One region of the Streptomyces sp. CNT372 genome, then DNA from elsewhere that is predicted to be linked to it. Evidence: riboswitches for the same ligand, from Rfam matches in the RefSeq annotation. Region 1 holds a riboswitch; each other region holds the start of a gene.
What was found. Region 1 has a riboswitch for cyclic di-AMP ahead of C593_RS0126745 (M23 family metallopeptidase). Riboswitches for the same ligand answer to the same signal wherever they lie in the genome.
Positions count from the first base shown of each region.

Region 2: it holds a riboswitch for cyclic di-AMP, as region 1 does, so the genes downstream of both, C593_RS0111395 (C40 family peptidase) here and C593_RS0126745 (M23 family metallopeptidase) in region 1, are expected to answer to the same signal.
Region 3: it holds a riboswitch for cyclic di-AMP, as region 1 does, so the genes downstream of both, C593_RS0120510 (LysM peptidoglycan-binding domain-containing protein) here and C593_RS0126745 (M23 family metallopeptidase) in region 1, are expected to answer to the same signal.

Region 1 is NZ_KB897792.1:100,916-104,180, forward strand. Features, by position in the region: gene C593_RS0126740 (M16 family metallopeptidase) at 1-1,201, shown strand, start outside; cyclic di-AMP (ydaO/yuaA leader) riboswitch at 1,457-1,613, shown strand; gene C593_RS0126745 (M23 family metallopeptidase) at 1,628-2,398, shown strand; gene C593_RS0126750 (GntR family transcriptional regulator) at 2,640-3,265, shown strand, end outside.
Region 2 is NZ_KB897780.1:218,327-221,591, reverse strand. Features, by position in the region: gene C593_RS0111400 (hypothetical protein) at 163-516, shown strand; gene C593_RS0111395 (C40 family peptidase) at 708-1,898, opposite strand; cyclic di-AMP (ydaO/yuaA leader) riboswitch at 1,901-2,063, opposite strand; gene pcrA (DNA helicase PcrA) at 2,297-3,265, shown strand, end outside.
Region 3 is NZ_KB897785.1:44,997-48,261, reverse strand. Features, by position in the region: gene C593_RS0120520 (ABC transporter permease) at 1-334, opposite strand, end outside; gene C593_RS0120515 (ABC transporter permease) at 331-1,011, opposite strand; gene C593_RS0120510 (LysM peptidoglycan-binding domain-containing protein) at 1,210-1,980, opposite strand; cyclic di-AMP (ydaO/yuaA leader) riboswitch at 1,983-2,182, opposite strand; gene C593_RS0120505 (pyridoxamine 5'-phosphate oxidase family protein) at 2,500-3,201, opposite strand.

The DNA of each region.
Region 1 (3,265 bases):
CGCGGAGCTGGACGGCGTGGCCACCATCATGGCCCGCGCCCTGTCCGAGGGCACCGACAAGCACAGCGCCGAGGAGTTCGCCGCCGAGCTGGAGCGCTGCGGCGCCACCCTCGACTCGATGGCCGACCACCCGGGCGTACGGGTCTCCCTGGAGGTGCCCGCCTCCCGGCTGGCCAAGGGCCTCGGCCTGCTCGCCGACGCCCTGCGCGCCCCGGCCTTCGACGAGGGCGAGGTGGGCCGGCTGGTCCGCAACCGCCTGGACGAGATCCCGCACGAGATGGCCAACCCGGCCCGCCGCGCCGCCAAGCAGCTCTCCGCCGAGCTGTTCCCGGCCGCGCTGCGTGTCTCCCGCCCCCGCCAGGGCACCGAGGAGACGGTCTCCCGGATCGACGCCGCCGCCGTGCGGGCGTTCTACAGCGCGCACGTCCGCCCCTCGACCGCCACCTGTGTGATCGTCGGCGACCTCACGGGCGTCGACGTGGACGCGGTGCTCGACGAGACCCTGGGCGCCTGGACGGGCGACAAGGCCGTCCCGCACCGGGTCCCCGCGGTCACCGCCGACGACACCGGCCGCGTGGTGATCGTGGACCGTCCCGGCGCGGTGCAGACCCAGCTGCTCATCGGCCGGATCGGCCCGGACCGCCACGACAGCGTCTGGCCGGCCCAGGTGCTCGGCACCTACTGCCTCGGCGGCACCCTGACGTCGCGTCTGGACCGCGTCCTGCGTGAGGAGAAGGGGTACACCTACGGCGTCCGGGCCTTCGGCCAGGTGCTGTTGTCCGCCGCGGACGGCTCGGGCGCGTCGATGCTGGCCATCAGCGGTTCCGTGGACACGCCCAACACCGGCCCCGCCCTGGACGACCTGTGGAAGGTGCTGCGCACCCTCGCGGCCGAGGGGCTCACGGACGCCGAGCGGGACGTGGCCGTGCAGAACCTCGTCGGCGTCGCCCCGCTGAAGTTCGAGACGGCGGCCTCCGTCGCCGCCACCCTCGCGGACCAGGTGGAGCAGTCCCTTCCGGACGACTACCAGGCCCAGTTGTACGCCCGGCTGGCCGCCACCGGCACGGTCGAGGCGACGGCCGCCGCGGTCAACGCCTTCCCGGTGGACCGCCTGGTCACCGTGCTGGTGGGCGACGCGGCGCAGATCGCGGAGCCCGTGAAGGCCCTCGGTATCGGCGAGGTGACCGTCGTCACCGGCTGAGCCGGCGGCCCGCAGCCCGCGGCCCGGCTCCGGAGCGGGGACACAAGCCGCACAACCGGATGAAAGGGGACCCCGACACTGTCCGTAGTGTCGGGGTTTCTCCGTTCTTCATGAGGTTTTTCCTTCATGTGGTGCTGGGTGCCGCTATGGGGTGTGGCATGCGCTACAAATCAGGCTGTCCGTTTGGTGATTGAGTGATCGGCTGCCTAGCGTCTTTCCGGCTGTTCGCCGAGAAGCCCGCCGCGTCCGCGGCACGGACAGTCATCGCCGAGTCCCCGTCCGGCGCGAGCCTGGGGAGCCGGGGACCCACGTCCCTGGGGTGAATCGGAAGCCTTCGTCCGCGGAGGCGACCGTAGGAGACCTTCCTGCTCCGAACCCGTCAGCTAACCCGGTAGGCGAGAAGGAAGGAAAGGAACCAGCCTCTCCATGGCGTTCACCCGTGCCACCGGGAAGCACCGTGCCCCGAGCCGTCTGACGCGCAGGACCGCGAGCCTCGCCGGCGTCGCGACCATCGCCACCACCGGCGTCATCGGCACCCTCGCCTCCCCGGCGCTCGCCGCCGAGGCCGAGGCCGCCTCCGTCGAGGACACCGGCCTCACCCAGGTCGTCTCCGTCGGCACCCTCGCCGACGAGATAGCCGACCAGGCCGCCGCCCAGCAGCAGGCCGCCGAGGAGGCCGAGGCCAAGGCCCGCGCCGAGGCGGAGGCCAAGCGCAGGGCCGAGGCCCGCGCCAAGGAGGCCCGGGAGGCCAAGGAGCGCGCCGCCCGCGAGGCCGAGCGCAAGCGCCTGAACTCCTTCCGGCTGCCGATCGCCGGCTCGTACGTCACCACCGGCTACCAGACCGGCGGCAGCCTCTGGTCCTCCGGCAGCCACTCCGGCGTCGACTTCCGCGCCCCCATGGGCAGCTCCGTCGTCGCGGTCGGCTCCGGCACGGTCGTCGAGGCCGGCTGGGGCGGCGCGTACGGCAACAACGTCGTGCTGAGGATGAACGACGGCACCTACACCCAGTACGGGCACCTCTCCTCGGTCTCCGTCTCCGTGGGCCAGCAGGTCGTGCCCGGCCAGCAGCTCGGCCTCTCCGGCTCCACCGGCAACTCCACCGGCCCGCACCTCCACTTCGAGGCCCGCACCACGGCCGAGTACGGCTCCGACATGAACCCGGTCGCCTACCTCCGCGCCCGCGGTGTGAACGTCTGAGGCGCCGCGCACGAGCGACTGCTTCCGCCCGCAGGCCCCCGGCACCGAGCCGGGGGCCTGGGGCGCTCCTGCCGCCCTCCGCCGGCTTCGCGCCGTACGCATTCCACCGGTTCCGGCCAAAAGTCCTGAAGATTATGCCGTGGATTCCCGCGGTCCTTCGGAAAAGCCCGGCGGCTGGAATAGAGTCTCGGCACACGAGTCAATCGGTGCAGCTTTTCGTGCGATCCACGGAGGTCCGGCCATGCGCATTCCCGCGCACTCTGTATGCACGGCGATCCGGGACGACATCGTCTCCGGGGTCTTCGCGCGGGGCAGCCGCCTGACCGAGGAGCAGCTCGCCCGCCGCTACGGGGTCTCCCGGGTCCCGGTGCGCGAGGCGCTGCGCACGCTGGAGTCCGAGGGCTTCGTCGTCACCCGCCGGCACGCCGGTGCGCATGTCGCGGAGCCCACCGAGCAGGAGGCGGCCGACCTGCTGGAGATCCGGCTGCTGCTGGAGCCGCTCGCCGCGGCGCGGGCGGCGCAGCGGCGCACCGAGGCGCATCTGAAGGTGCTGCGCGGCCTGGTGCGGCTGGGCCAGGACCGGGCGCGCCGGGGGCAGGGCGAGGATCTGCGGTCGCTGGGGGGCTGGTTCCACGAGACGCTGGCGCAGGCCTGCGGCAGCCCGGGGCTGACCGCGCTGCTGACCCAGCTGCGTCACAAGATCGCCTGGATGTACTCCGTGGAGCAGCCCGCCGCTCCGGTGGAGGCCTGGGCCGAGCACGGCGCGATCGTGGACGCGGTCGCCCGCGGCGACGTGGAACGGGCGCGGGCGCTGACTTCCCTGCACGCGGAGCGGGCCGCGGGGGCGCACCGGCTGCGGCGGACGGA
Region 2 (3,265 bases), on a different contig from region 1:
TGACGCAAGGTGAGGAACTGTCCGAACCCGCCCGGTCCTGTGCGTTCCGGTCGGGTGTTGTGACCGCTCGATGATCGGCAACCGGCGGTCCGGCGACCGGAGACGGAGCTGAGGGTTACCTGACCAGGGGGCGGTGATCCGGCCCCGCATAGGCTCCGGCCCATGGACGTACTGATCAATGTCTTCGTCGCCCTGCACATCATCGGCATCGCGTCGCTGCTGGGCGGTTTTCTCACCCAGATGAAGGCGATAGGCGCCGGCACCGCGCGCTTCACGCCGGCCATGCTGCACGGCGCCGTCACGATGCTGGTCACCGGAGTCGCGCTGGTGGGCCTGAACCAGGCGGACGACCAGACGGTGAACAACCTCAAGATCGGCATCAAGCTGGCCGTCCTGGTCGTGATCCTGGGCCTGGTCTACGTGAAGCGGGACGAGGAGACGGTCGACAAGGCGCTGTTCGGCGCGGTCGGCGGCCTGACGGTGGCCAACGTCTTCATCGCGACGCTCTGGACCTGAGCGGTCCCCGCGCCCTCCGCACCTTTCCGCGCCTCCACGCCTGTGCACCTTCCCCGCGCCTCCACGCCTGCGCCCCTCCGCGCTCGCTCCGCCCCCGCGCGCCCGTGGCGTGCGCGGGGGGGGGGGGGGGGAGAGAGGTGCGGGTCCGGTGAGCCGGCGGCCCGGTGAGGTGCGGTGAGGTCCGGTAGCGGTCAGGCCGGGCGGACGCTGCCGTGGATCGGCATGGAGTAGATGGACTCCTCGCGGACGTTCGCGCCCGGCTTGGGCGCGTGGATCATCGTGCCGTCTCCGGCGTAGATGCCGACGTGGCTGATGTCGTCGTAGAAGAACACCAGGTCACCCGGGCGCAGATCGGCCGTGGCGACCCGGGTGCCGACCTTGACCTGGTCCCACGTGGTGCGCGGCAGGTCCACGCCGGCCGCCTTCCACGCGGCCTGGGTGAGCCCGGAGCAGTCGAAGGAACTGGGGCCCGTGGCGCCCCACACGTAGGGCTTGCCGATCTGGGCACGGGCGAAGGCGAGGACCTTGTCGGCCTTGGCCGCGTACCCGCCGTCCTCCGTGCCGGAGCCGGAGCCGGTGCCCGGGGCCGTTCCGGTCCCCGTCCCCGTGCCCGTCCCCGGCTGCTGGTCCTCCTGCGCTCGGCGGGCGGCCTCCGCCTCCTCCTCGGCGCGGGCCTCCGCCTCCGCCTTGGCCTTGGCTTCCGCCTTGCGGCGGGCCTCCGCCTCCTTCTCGCGCTCGATCGCGGCGAGCCGCGCCTTCTCCTCGGCGGTCAGCCGGGACAGCAGCGAACGCGCCTCGGCCAGCTTGGTCTGCACGGTCTGCTTGCTGGTGCGCAGGGCCTGCTGCGACTCGGTGAGCGACTGGAGCCGCTTGCCCGCCTCCGCGCGCTGCTTCGCCGCGGCGGCCCGCTCGGTCTCGTAGGCCGCGATCGCCGACTGCTGCTGGTCGGTCATGCGGTCCATGAGCCGCGACTGGTCGAAGTAGTCCTGCGGGCTGTCCGCGAACATCAGGGCGGCCGTCGGGGTCACGGCGCCGGTGCGGTACTGGGCCGTCGCGTAGGTGCCGAGCGCGCGGCGGGACTCGTTGAGCTTCTCGGCCCGGTCGGCCGACTGGTCGAGCAGGGTGTCGACCTCGCGGCGCTTCTCCGCGGTCGCCTCGCGGGCCTTGTTGTACTCCTGGGTCGCGCTTCCGGCCTGACGGTAGAGGTCGTCGACCTTCTTCTGGACGTCCTCGATCGAGGGCTTCGGCTCACCGGGGGCGGCCGTCGCGCTCTGTGTCGACAGCAGTGTGACGCCGGCGAGCGCGGCCGTCGTGAAACCGACGGCGGGGGAGGGCTTGATGGTGCGTGTGCGGGTCCTGCGATGCGACGCCAAGGCCGGCATCTCCTTCTTCCGTGGACCGCCTACCGGGTTAGCTGTCGGGTTCGGGCGAACGGAAGATGCCCTACGGGCGCGAGAAACGCGGCCCGATTCACCCCGGTTGATGCGTTTTTGGGTCCCCGGTTCCGAACTGCCCTGCGAGGAGTACGGATTCGGCGCAGCCGGCCCGTCCGACGCGGTTCGCCGGGAGGGTTGCGGGCCGTCTGATCGAGCACGCTAACCAATTCGTGTGTGTGCTGTGAAGGTTGGTGTTCGATATGTCCGATACATTTTCGTGACCTTTCTCGGGGCGTGTCGTTGTGACCCCGTCCCGGAGGCGTCCGGTCACACACCGTGCACCGGCGGGCATTCCCGGAAGCGCGGCCCGGAGTGTCCGTCCCTCCGCCTAGACTCGGTAGGCGATGAGCAGCCTCTTTGACGACAGCTTCCTGACCGGCCTGACGCCTCCCGACGAGGAGCCGCACGGGGACGAGCACGCTCCGCCGCCGCCCGGGGAAGCGGCCGCGGAGCCGATCCCGGACGACCTCTTCCAGGGCGCGTACGACGTGCCGCCCGCCCGCGACGGCTACTACCGCGACGGCGCCCCCCGCCCCGCCGTGGACGCCGCCGCCCTGCTCGAAGGGCTGAACGAGCAGCAGGGCGCGGCCGTCGTGCACACCGGCTCGCCGCTGCTCATCGTCGCGGGCGCCGGCTCCGGCAAGACCCGGGTGCTCACCCACCGCATCGCCCACCTGCTGGCCGCCCGGCACGTCCACCCCGGCCAGATACTGGCGATCACCTTCACCAACAAGGCCGCCGGGGAGATGAAGGAGCGCGTCGAGCAGCTCGTCGGCCCCCGGGCCAACGCGATGTGGGTGATGACCTTCCACAGCGCCTGCGTGCGCATCCTGCGCCGCGAGTCGAAGAAGCTCGGCTTCACCTCCTCGTTCTCGATCTACGACGCGGCCGACTCCAAGCGCCTGATGTCCCTGGTCTGCCGCGACCTCGACCTCGATCCGAAGAAGTTCCCGCCGAAGTCCTTCAGCGCCAAGATCTCCAACCTGAAGAACGAGCTGATCGACGAGGAGACCTTCGCCGACCAGGCGTACGGGGGTGCCTCCCAGGCAGAAGGCTCCGGCGGAGGGTTCGAGAAGACGCTGGCCGAGGCGTACCGGATGTACCAGGCGCGGCTGCGCGAGGCCAACGCCCTGGACTTCGACGACATCATCATGACCACCGTGCACCTCCTCCAGGCCTTCCCGGAGGTGGCCGAGCACTACCGCCGCCGCTTCCGGCACGTCCTGGTCGACGAGTACCAGGACACCAACCACGCCCAGTACACGCTCGTGCGCGAACTGGTCGGCGAGGGCTACGAGGACCTGGCGCCGGCC
Region 3 (3,265 bases), on a different contig from region 1:
CATAGGCGTTGGTGAGGAGCGGCGGGACGGCGAAGAGGACCAGGGCGATGACGGTGGGCCAGGTCCCCCAGCCGCCGATCGGGCTGAGCAGCAGCAGGACGAGGACGGCGAAGGTGGGGACGGCGCGGCCCACGTTGGAGAGGTTGACGGCGAGTGCGCCGCCCTTGCCGAGGTGGCCGAGGACGAGGGCGACGGGGAGGGCGATCAGGCAGCTGATGCCGAGGCAGACGCCGGTGAGATAGAGGTGCTCGATGAGGCGCTGGGTGATGCCGCCGTCCCCGGACCAGTTCGAGCCGGTGGTGAGCCACTCCCACGCGGCGGAGAGGGTGTTCACGCGGCCCCCTTCCGTGTCCAGGGGGTGAGCAGCCGCTGCACCAGCAGCAGGACCAGGTCGGCGGCGACCGCGATGACCACGCACAGCACGGAGGCGGTGAGCACCTGGGCCTTGAAGTAGGTGTTCATCCCGGACCAGATGAGGTTCCCGAGGCCGCCGTGGCCGACGATCGCGCCGATGGTGACCAGGGAGACGGCCGAGACGGTGGCGATGCGCAGTCCGGCCATGGCGGCGGGGAGGGCGAGGGGCAGTTCGACGGTGCAGAGCAGCCGGACGGGCCCGTAGCCCATGCCGCGGGCGGCCTGCCGGGTCTCCTCGGGCACGGCGCGCAGCCCGGCGAGGATGTTGCGGACGAGGAGGGTGAGCGAGTAGAGGACCAGTCCCGCGACGACCAGGGTGGCGGAGAGTCCGTAGACCGGCAGCAGCAGGGAGAACATCGCCAGGGACGGGATGGTGTAGAGGATCGTCGTCAGGGCGAGGACGGGGGCCGCGGCCCAGCCCCAGCGGCGGGCGGCGACGGCGAGGGGTACGGCGAGGACGAGCCCGATGAGGACGGAGAGGAAGGTCAGCTCCAGGTGCTGGAGCACGGCGTCGACGAGGATCTCGCCGCGGGTGGAGAGGTAGTCGCCGCAGATCCACTCGTTGCGGGCGAGGCAGTCGTCGGGTGGCGCCGTCATCTGTCCATTGCAGCGCGGGCGGAGGACCGCCGCGCGGTCTGGTGCGCTGTCCGGGAGCGGCGGGCGCGCTCGCCGTCAGCGGGGGAATGCGCGGACGCCGGGCGGCCGGACCGTGTGGTGACGGTCCGGACTCCCGGCGTCCGTTGGCTTCTGCAATGCGATGGACGGAGGCCGAATCCGTGAATTCGGCGTCGTCGGTCAGTAGGGACCGTTGACGTTGTCGATCGAACCGTAGCGGTCGGCGGCGTAGTTGCAGGCGGCCGTGATGTTGGCGACGGGGTCGTAGCTGTCCGTCGAGGTACCCGGGACGTGGTACGCCTGGAAGGTCGGGTCGATCACCTGGAGAAGGCCCTTGGAGGGCGTCCCCTTGGCGGCGTTGGAGTCCCAGTTGTTGATCGCCAGCGGGTTTCCGGAAGACTCCCGCATGATGTTGCGGTAGATGCCGTCGTAGCTGCCCGGAATTCCGTGCTGGGCCATGATGTCCAGCGATTCCTTGATCCAGCCGTCGAGGTCGTCGGAGTACGCCTTCGGGGCGGCCTCCGCCTTCTGGGCGACCGGGGTGGCGCGCTTCTCGGAGCGGTCGGCGCGCTCGGCGGGGGCCTTGGCCTTGGTGGCGGCCTTGCCGCCGACGGTCAGCTCCAGGCCGGGGTGGATCAGGGACGGGTTGGCGCCGACGGCCCGGCGGTTGTCCTGGTAGAGCTTCTGCCAGCCGCCTTCCAGGGAGTGCGCGGCGGCGATCGCGGAGAGCGAGTCGCCGGCGACCACGGAGTAGGTGGTGGGCGCCTTCTTCGCGGGGGCGGCGGCCGCGACGGCCTTCGCGACGGCCGGGAGCTCGGCGGCGGGGGCGGCGTTGGCGGTGGCGGCACCGAGGACCGGGAGGGCGAGGGCGGCGGCGCCGGTGCCGGCGGCGACGAGGCGGCGGGCCAGGCGGTTGGTACCGGGGCGGCGGTGCTTGCCGTGTGCAGGCATGAAGAATTCCTCTCCGTCGCCTGCGAGGTGAGCTGTCGGGTTCGGGCTGGAGATGCCCGGCCGCGCTGGGCGCGGCTTCACCCCGAGCCGTCCGGTTGTTCCGTGTGGATTCCGGTCCGGCGACTTACCTGGTTCCCCCGCTCCTGCCGTTACGGGTGATGTGGTCGGGTATCCGGACAGCGGCAGGATTCGGCGTTCCATCCGGAATGCCGTGACCGTAGGCGAGAGGCGCACCGGGGAACAAGCCTGGAATTCACAACCGCAATGTACGCGATCTTAAAGGGCGGGTAAATGATGTTGCGCCCTTCCCGACGGACCGTCAGTTCGCTTGCACGGAAAGCCCTCTGAGGGCGCCCGGGAAGCGCCGGCGGACCGGGCGCGTGACCGATGTCACGGAACGGATCACAAAGAACGCCAGATACGCCATTGCGGATACAAACGGACATTGCGCCGCATGAATACACAGGGCCCCCCTCTCGAAAGAGGGGGTGATTTACTCAATGATGCCCGTTTTGCGAGCTATGCGTTTCCAGGTGCCCCGCGGACCAGAATGCGCCGCCCGGTGACCCGCTCCGGCGCGACGGCGATCCACAGCTCCCTGTCGCCGCCCGCCCACGGAGCGCTGTAAGCGAGTTCGTCGAGGCGGCGGACCGCGTCTTCCTCCGCCACCGTCCGCGCGTCCCCCACCAGCAGCACACTCCAGCCCTGGCTGAACGCCTCGTCGATATGGTCGACCTCGAAGGCGACCTCGCCGCCGGCGGCCCGGCCGGGCAGGGCCCCGGGGGAGGTGCGGAAGGCGACCTCGCCCTCCGAGACCAGGTAGTTCACCGGCAGGATCGCGGGCCCGTCCGGGGTGGTCACGGCGACCCGCCCGACGCCGTGGGTCCCGAGGAGGTCCCAGCACTCCGGCGCGGCCAGCTCCACCAGCTCCGGGTGGTAGCCCGCCCGCCCCAGCCCCTCCGGCAGGTCGGCGCCGCTGCCGGTGAGCGCGGTGACCGTCGTCTCCAGGGCGTCCGCGAGCCGCAGCAGGAACCCCATGCCCGGGGCCGCGGGGTTCTCCTCCAGGTACTGGATGTAGCCGGGGGCCGATCCGGCCCGGGTGGCGACCTCCTCGCGGGAGAGCCCCAGCTCCCGCCGCCGCACTCCGACTCGGCGGCCGATGTCCCCGCCGAGTCGTCCCCGGCCTGCTCCGGATGGCTCCGTGTGCGGTTGTCCCGGCATGGTCGGGCACCTTCTTCTGTCGGTCGGCTTCTTCTGTCGGTCGGTCCGGGTGGGCCGGTCGCCC